DNA from 2 places in the Limosilactobacillus portuensis genome. Region 1 is predicted to be linked to the other one. Evidence: predicted binding sites of a transcription regulator. Region 1 holds the regulator's gene; the other holds the start of a gene.

Region 1 (4,435 bases):
GCAGAAAATGACGGGAGAAATCATTCAGATTCCACCAATGTATTCTGCCGTCAAGGTGAATGGTAAGCGTCTTTATGAGTATGCCCGTGCTGGTGAAACCGTGGAACGACCGCGACGGAAAGCGTTGATTAGTAGTTTTGTTATGTGTCGAAACGAATATGATTTAGAACATCAAGAACAACACGTTTATTTTAAGGTAAAGTGTAGTAAAGGAACTTACATTAGGACACTTGTCGCCGATTTAGCGCGCTCGCTTGGCTATCCTGGTGCGATGAAGTGGCTAACCCGGCTTGAAAGTGGTGGTTTTACGCTTGACCAGACTCTGAGCTTAAATGATATTCAAGATGCAGTAGCTCATCAAACAATTAATCGTCATCTTTACCCAATTGATTATGCCCTGAAAGACTATCCAGCAGTAGAATTAACTCCAGTACAATGGCAGTCTGTTCAGCATGGTGGCTGGCTTAAGGAGGATGAGTTGCAGACAGTAGCAAATGAAGTGGTCCTGAAATATGACGGTTCGACTAAGGCGCTATACCACTTAACGGCTCAGGGATATAAGCCAACAAAGATGTTCTCTGTAAAGTAAAGGAGGAAGGACAAGTGGAAGTAGTAAGAATCCACCACCCGTTGCAAAAGGAGTTAGTGCTTACAGGTCCGGTAGTACTCGCAATGGGCTTCTTCGATGGTGTCCATCGTGGTCACCAACAAGTGATTAATACTGCTAAAAAGATTGCTGAACAGGAGGACCTCCCGTTAGCAGTTTTAACTTATGATCATGCGCCCGGAATCGTTTATCAACAATATCCAGGTGGTTTTAAATACCTGTCAACAACACCACGAAAGCTGGATCTTTTAAAACAATTAGGAGTAGATCTGGTATATTTGGTTAGCTTTACTTCTTCATTTGCGAGTCTCTCGCCACAAGAATTTGTTGATCAGTATTTAATTGGTTTTCACGCCAAAACAGTGGTGGCGGGGTTTGATCATACTTATGGTAAAGCTGCGGTGGCAACGATGGCGCGTTTACCGGAGTACGCTAACAGCCGATTTAACGTAATCACGGTTCCAAAGTTTACCGGTAATGGTAACCACAAGATTGGTTCGCGGGTTATTCGTAAAGCGATTGATCAAGGGAATGTTGAATTGGCTAACCAGATGCTAGGTTATTATTACACGACAACGGGGATCGTTGTCCATGGCTTAGCACGGGGGCGCACACTAGGCTTTCCAACAATTAACGTTGAAACTCCTGAAAGTGAACGTCTTCCCGGTATTGGCGTATACACTGTTCAAGTGCAAATTGGTCAAGAATGGTATGGTGGAATGGCGAGCGTTGGTCATAACATTACTTTTGGTGATCAAAATAAACTTACTGTTGAAATATACCTTTTTGACTTTGATCAGTTGGTATACGGCGAAGAAGTTAGAGTTCGGTGGTTTTATTATCAACGTGGTGAAATGAAATTTAATGGCGCTGATGAGCTTGTTGACCAGATGAAGCAGGATGAACAATTAGCTCGTCAGAATTTACAAAAAATAGCCCCTAGTATAAAGTGGCTAATTTAGATTTTACAATTGAGTTTGGTGAGGTTAGGCACTGCTAATTATGAAAAAGGCCGGAAAAACATTTTGTTTTTCCAGCCTTTTTACCTTATTAATGACGACTTGCCTGATGATTGGCTGATTGACTAATTTTATGAACGTGTCGCTTAAACTTCATACCGCCGTCCGTGACTAACTTGAAGTGACGCATTTTAGCGTTGAATGGACGGTTTGATAATCGTATTGAAACCCAACGACGCATGATCTCTATCATTTCATCAAGCTCTTTACTAAGGCGATCGTTATTGGCCTTCATTACAGCATCATGAATGTCAGTTTGTAATCGATTAATCAAATTATTATGATAGTCAAGCAACTCCCTTGTTGGTGGGGCATTGCGGTAACTATTGAAGAGCTTCTGAATAATTCGCATAGCATCTTCGGGACCACTTGGCTGAATAAATCGTTGCTTCTTATGTTTCATTGAAAAACTCCTAGATTTTATTTGACGTTTCTTGACTTTTACTATTCAGATTGTTATATTATACATGTGTTTAGCACTTAACCCTATAGAGTGCTAAAAGGGGAAGTGATACAAATGCTAACACAGCGTCAAAACAAGATCCTGCAAGCGATTGTACGTCAATATACCGCAACAGGTCAACCTGTCGGGTCAAAACACCTGGCAGAAAAATTACCTTTTAAGGTAAGTTCTGCTACGGTTCGAAATGAAATGGGTGTTCTTGAAGAAGTTGGTTTTGTTACCAAAGAGCATTCATCTTCAGGACGGGTACCTTCTAAAAAGGGTTACCGTTATTATGTTGACCATTTGCTTGATCCAGAGGTTATTACTGACAACGATTTAGTAGTAATCCAAAATTCACTAGGAACAAGTTTTCAAAAGATTGATGAGATCATTTCGCACTCAGCTGATATTTTATCTGATCTTACTTCCTATACAGCCTTTACACTAAAGCCTGAGCAAGCTGATGTTCGGTTGAGCGGATTTCGGGTTGTTCCGTTAGGTAATCGAAAGGTGATCGCAATTTTAGTTACTGATAGCGGTGATGTCGAAAGTCAGGCATTTACGTTACCACGAAATTACGATACAGATGCTCTTCAAGCGGTTATTCGGATGATTAATGACCAGCTGGTGGGGCAGCCATTAGCTAACGTGATGAAGCGCCTGAATGATGATATTCCGCTTCGGGTGATGCACTACATGCAAAGTGCAGATGGCTTTTTGGATCTTTTTGATAGTGTCGTGTCAAGGGCAGCACGTGAGCAATTCTTTGTTGGCGGCCGGCTAAATCTCTTAGATTTCTCAGAAAAGCATGATTCGGTTGACTTACAGACACTGTATAGTTTGCTTGACCATAACGATCAGTTATCGAATTTGTTAGATTCAAATGTTTCTGACGATGGAGTAAACGTTAAGATTGGTTCTGAGATTTCAAAAGATAGGGCCTTGGATAACTATAGTTTGATCACGGCAACCTATGATGTTGACCAATATGGTAAGGGCATTATTGCAGTACTAGGCCCAACGAGGATGCCTTATTCACGGACGATTGGTTTAGTGAATGCATTTCGTCAGGAGCTAGCAAAACGACTTTTAAACTTTTACCGTCATTACTACGATTCATAGGAGGCGAGTCGATTGGCAGAAGACAAAGCTGCAAAGCAAACAGGTAAAGAAGCAAAGCACCAAAGTCAGGGTGCTGCTTCTGAAAAGAACGACCAGTTTGATGCTAAAAAGTTACAAACTCAAGTGACAAAATTAGAAAGTCAAGTTAAAGATTTGCAACAGCAATTAGATGATAAGGACGATAAGTATTTGCGGGCTGAAGCAGAAATACAGAATATGACTACCCACTTTAAGAAAGAGCGTGCTCAATTACTGAAGTATGATGGTCAAGACTTAGCCAAGTCCGTTTTACCTGTTCTGGATAACCTTAAGCGAGCACTGACGATTGAAGTTCACGACGAAAATGGTCAGCAGTTAAAGAAGGGGATCCAAATGGTTCATGACCACCTAATCAATGCATTAAAGGACCACGGAATTACGGAGATTGATGCAGACGGCAAGCCGTTTGATCCGACCCTTCACCAGGCAGTACAAACAGTGCCGGTGGAAGGTGATCAGAAGGCCGAAACAGTGGTAAAAGTACTGCAGGCTGGTTATCAATTAAAGGATCGGGTTCTTCGTCCTGCAATGGTTGTAGTTGCACAATAAAAATAAGAGAGGGAATAAACAATGGCAAGTAACAAGATTATTGGTATTGATTTAGGTACTACAAACTCCGCCGTTGCCGTTATGGAAGGTAACGAGCCAAAGATTATTACAAATCCAGAAGGGAGTCGGACAACTCCATCTGTTGTTTCATTTAAGAATGGTGAAACTCAAGTTGGTGAAGTAGCAAAGCGTCAAGCAATTACTAACCCTAATACTATTTCATCAATTAAGAGTCATATGGGTGAAGCCGGATATACCGTTGAAGTTGACGGCAAGAAGTATACCCCACAAGAAATTTCTGCAATGATTCTTCAATACTTGAAGAAGTACGCTGAAGATTATATTGGTGATACAGTTAGCCAAGCAGTTATTACTGTTCCTGCATACTTTAATGATGCTCAACGTCAAGCTACTAAGGATGCTGGTAAGATTGCCGGATTAGATGTTAAGCGGATTATTAACGAACCAACTGCCTCATCACTTGCTTATGGTCTTGATAAGAAAGACAAGGATGAAAAGATCCTTGTTTATGACCTTGGTGGTGGGACTTTCGATGTTTCCATTCTTGAATTAGGTGACGGTGTCTTCCAAGTCCTTTCAACTAATGGTGATACTCACCTTGGTGGGGATGACTTTGATAAGAAGATCATGGAT
Region 2 (4,435 bases), 560 kb from region 1:
CCGCAGTAACCGCATTGAGGTGAAGATACATTTCGATCGATTCTACTTCACCCCAGTTTTTATTTCGGTAATAAACGTGAATGCTATGTGGTTGATCATCAAATTTTCCGGTTAATTCACCCTCATTTTTGATAAATTGGTAACCGTCGAATTGCTTCTTTTCAACAGAATACCTTTCTCCGAGAAATCCCCGTAAAAGTTGGGGGACAACCAGATTTTCTCCAGTATCAATATTTGTGTAGTAGACCCAAATTGGGTTTCCTGTTTTGAACTTATCTTCCATCCTTTTCACCCCGTCAACTATATTTACTCTTTATTATAGCATTGATAAGGTGAAACCTCTGTGATGAACAGGTTAACAAAGTGTAAAGATAGAAAAAAGCTGGAAATTGACCCATTCAAGAGCCTATTCGGATTTCCGCGATTAGACTCTGTAAGTTCGGAGACTACTAGTAAATATTAAAGAGATTGTGACATAAGTACTTTTACCAAGTTCAAATACGAACAGTGCGGTACGCAAATGGGTTCCAGTGTCCGGTATAACCGAACTCTGGAACCCTATTCACGCTCCCTCTTTTCATCAATAATTTAAATGTTATTTATCTGCAGTTTGTGCAGCGCCAACAGTAATGTTACCGTCTTTATCCAATTGTGCGACAAGTTCGTGAGCATCATTGTGATCAAGAACATAGTCAGCGATCCGATCTTCGATTTGTTCTTGAATTACCCGACGAAGGGGACGAGCCCCCATCTTTGGATCATATCCTAGATCAACTAACTTCTCATCAACATCTTCAGGAACGGTGATTGATAAGTCACGGTCAGCCAACATCTTGTTAACATCACTGATCATCAGGTTAACAATCTTCATTAAGTTATCCTTGCTGAGGGCATTGAACTGAACGATGTCATCAAACCGGTTTAAGAATTCTGGCTTAAAGTAATTGGTCAATTTATCAATGATTGAGTGAGTACTTCCGGTTGATTCAGCACCAAAACCAACACTAGCTTGGGCATCGCCAGTTCCAGCGTTAGAAGTCATAATAATGATCGTGTCCTTGAAACTAACGGTCCGTCCTTGTGAATCTGTTAATCGACCATCGTCAAGAATTTGCAGGAACATGTGCATAACGTCAGGATGAGCCTTTTCCACTTCGTCTAATAAGATTAGGCTGTATGGGTGACGACGAACTTGTTCGGTTAATTGACCAGCTTCTTCATAGCCAACATAACCAGGGGCGGCACCAATAAGTTTTGAAGTAGATGTCTTGTCCATGTATTCTGACATGTCAAAACGGATCATTGAATCCTTAGAACCAAAAAGCTGGAGCGCAAGTTGCTTAGCTGTCTCGGTCTTCCCAACACCAGTAGGTCCAACAAAGAGGAAACTCCCAATTGGTCGACCAGACTTGTTTAAGCCAATCCGATTCCGGCGAATTGCCCGCGCAATCTTATCAACTGCTTCAGTTTGACCAATGACATGTTCGTCAAGCTTCTTATCAAGATCCCGAAGTTGGTTTTCTTCTTGCTTCTGCAGATCGCCGACAGGAATATTAGTTTTTTCTTCAACAATCTCCTGCATATCCTTAACGGTTACCGTTGCGGATTCTTCAGAATGGTTTTCTTCTGCTTCTTTTTTAGCCTTTTCAAGTTTGCTTACCTGATCACGGTAGAAGGCAGCCTTTTCGTAGTCTTGGTTATCTGCTGCTTGTTGCTTGTGAGCTTCAGCGGTGTGAATCTCATTTTCGATTGCATTTGGATCAACATTCTTCAATGTTAGGTTCTTCCGTGAACCCGCTTCATCCATCAGGTCAATTGCCTTGTCGGGAAGGAATCGTTCTTGGATGTAGCGATCAGAAAGTTTAGCGGCTGCAATGATTGCATCGTCCGTGTACTTAACGTGATGATAATCTTGGTAGCGACCTTTAATTCCGTTAAGAATTCGAATTGTCTCATCAACTGAAGGTTCATTAACTTCAACTGGTTGGAACCGCCGGGCAAGGGCAGCGTCTTTTTCAATCTTCCGGTATTCGTTAAGGGTAGTAGCACCAAGGAGCTGGAAATCACCACGAGCAAGGGCAGGCTTTAGAACGTTTCCGGCATCCATGCCGCCTTCAGCGTTACCGGCACCCATGATTTCGTGAATCTCATCAATGAAGAGAATGATGTTCTTGTTCTTCCGAACTTCTGCCATTAATTGTTGCATCCGTTTTTCAAACTGTCCCCGGATTCCAGTTCCTTGAACAAGGGAAACAACATCAAGTCGGATAATTTCCTTGTTAGCAAGCTTCTCTGGCACTTCACCGGAAACAATTGCGGTAGCTAAACCTTCAACGACAGCAGTCTTACCGACACCGGCTTCACCAATTAGGACTGGATTATTCTTAGTCCGGCGATTAAGGATTTCAATAACTCGCTTAATTTCGTTATCACGACCAATAACTGGATCAATCTTTCCTTGGCGAGCAAGATCAGTTAAGTTAATACCATACTGACCGAGGATTCCCTTACCACGGCCGCCGTTGCCACCTTGTCGTTGGTTTTGACCGCTAAAAGCAGCTCCATTACCAGCAGCTTGTTGACTTTGCATATTATTCATGGCATTCATGAAGTCTTCGAGGCTTCCAAAACCGAAATTATTCATTCCGTTACCTCCATTCATCATATTTGTTTGCATGTTTTGTAATTTTTGATAACAGTTTTGACATAAATCGAGTTGAACTCGTTGGCCATTAAGGTTCATTTGTAAATGGATCGTTGCAGGATTCTGATGACAATTTTGACAAAGCACCGTAAAAAATACCCCCTTAATAAAATAGATCCGACCATCGAAAAGGAAATTATTATCTTTGACCTTTCCTGACCATTGATGTTAATTATACTTACTTTTTGTTTGACTGCAAGCCAAATGAATCGGTTTAAGAAAAAATTAGTCAGACTTTCTATTAAATTTTAGCACTCTTAACAGATGAATGCTAAAATAAGGGTGGTGAAAAAGTCAGAGATCCTTTAATGAGGTGGTTAAATGACAGAAAGAGATTATCAACAGGAACTTGATGACTTGCATTCGGGAAAGACTAGTCATTTTGATATTACTCCAGAGGAATTTCAAGCGTTTCAGCCGGTTTTTCATGGTTATCAATATCGGACACAAATTGAAGCTGAAGCTCATCGTGGGGGAACGCTTACATATCGATTAAAAAAGCGATAATCAATCGTTGAGAGAACTTGTAATTGAAGTTTACAATTGCTAAAATAAAAGCAATGAAATTATCAGGGGCTGGCCACTGATAATTTGCTAATATGCTCGAAGGAGAATGATTAATTATGGAAAAACGTGATTTTACAATTACATCTGAGACAGGTATTCACGCTCGTCCAGCAACTATCCTGGTTCAAGCAGCTTCTAAGTATAACTCTGATGTTACCCTTTCATACGAAGGTAAGAGTGTTAATTTGAAGTCCATCATGGGTGTTATGTCACTTGGTGTTGGTCAAAATGCTTCAGTTACCATTACTGCTAAGGGTGACGATGAGAAGGAAGCTTTGGATGCCGTTGCTGAAACAATGAAGAAGGAAGGCCTAACAGACTAATGTCCACACTTTTAAATGGCTTGGCAGCGAGCAGTGGAATTGCGATTGCTCCCGCCTACCTATTAGTGGGACCAGATTTATCTGTTAACCAACAATATTCAGCAAATGAGAATCATGAGGTCAAACGGCTTCATGATTCTTTTGCTTTAACGCTGAATGAAGTTCGAACAATTCGTCAGCATGCCCATAAGTCATTGGGGAAAAGGGCGGCTGCGGTTGTCGACGATCAGCTGGCAATTTTAGATGACCGGTCCCTCCATGCTGAAATTCTTAAAAAAGTTAATCGTGATCACTTCTCTGCAGAATGGGCAATTAAGAAAACTGCAGATGAGCAACTAAAAATCCTTGAAAAAATGAATGATAATGACTATCTTTCGTCACGAGCAACGGCAATTAAGGACGTTACTAAAAGAGTGCTTAGTCATTTAATGGGGGTCGAACTTCCCAATCCAAACCTTTTAGATCATCGGGCAATTTTTGTAGCCCAAAATATTACACCAACCGATACCGCCCAATTTGATCGGCGGTTTGTTGCTGGGCTAGTAACTGATGATGGGAGTCGGACTTCCCATTTTACAATCATGAGTAAAACTCTATCATTACCGGCAGTTGTTGGGACTGAAAACGCTACTAAAATAATAAAAAATGGTGATTTACTGATCGTTGATGGGATTCATGGCAAAGTTATTGCTAATCCGTCAGAGGAAGAAGTGGATCATTATCAGCGATTGGCCGCCCAATTCGATCGCGAACAACAAGAATGGGGGACCTTAAAGGATGAGCAAACTGTTAGTACCGATGGCCGTCATTTTAAGGTTGTAGCTAATGTTGGAACACCAAT

Evidence for each region. Region 1 encodes HrcA, which represses chaperone genes, less so after heat shock. Its sites were predicted from a motif close to TTAGCACTCNNNNNNNNNGAGTGCTAA; they were not measured.
Region 2: a site for HrcA is predicted at 2,953-2,979, ahead of PRK60_RS02230 (ATP-dependent Clp protease ATP-binding subunit). Genes of this name have one in related genera too.

What each region holds. Positions count from the first base shown of each region.
Region 1 is NZ_CP117296.1:1,026,778-1,031,212, reverse strand. Features, by position in the region: gene truB (tRNA pseudouridine(55) synthase TruB) at 1-589, shown strand, start outside; gene ribF (riboflavin biosynthesis protein RibF) at 604-1,569, shown strand; gene PRK60_RS05175 (hypothetical protein) at 1,658-2,029, opposite strand; gene hrcA (heat-inducible transcriptional repressor HrcA) at 2,144-3,193, shown strand; gene grpE (nucleotide exchange factor GrpE) at 3,206-3,781, shown strand; gene dnaK (molecular chaperone DnaK) at 3,803-4,435, shown strand, end outside.
Region 2 is NZ_CP117296.1:469,196-473,630, forward strand. Features, by position in the region: gene PRK60_RS02225 (MucBP domain-containing protein) at 1-283, opposite strand, end outside; gene PRK60_RS02230 (ATP-dependent Clp protease ATP-binding subunit) at 596-2,791, opposite strand; gene PRK60_RS02235 (hypothetical protein) at 3,026-3,211, shown strand; gene PRK60_RS02240 (phosphocarrier protein HPr) at 3,328-3,594, shown strand; gene ptsP (phosphoenolpyruvate--protein phosphotransferase) at 3,594-4,435, shown strand, end outside.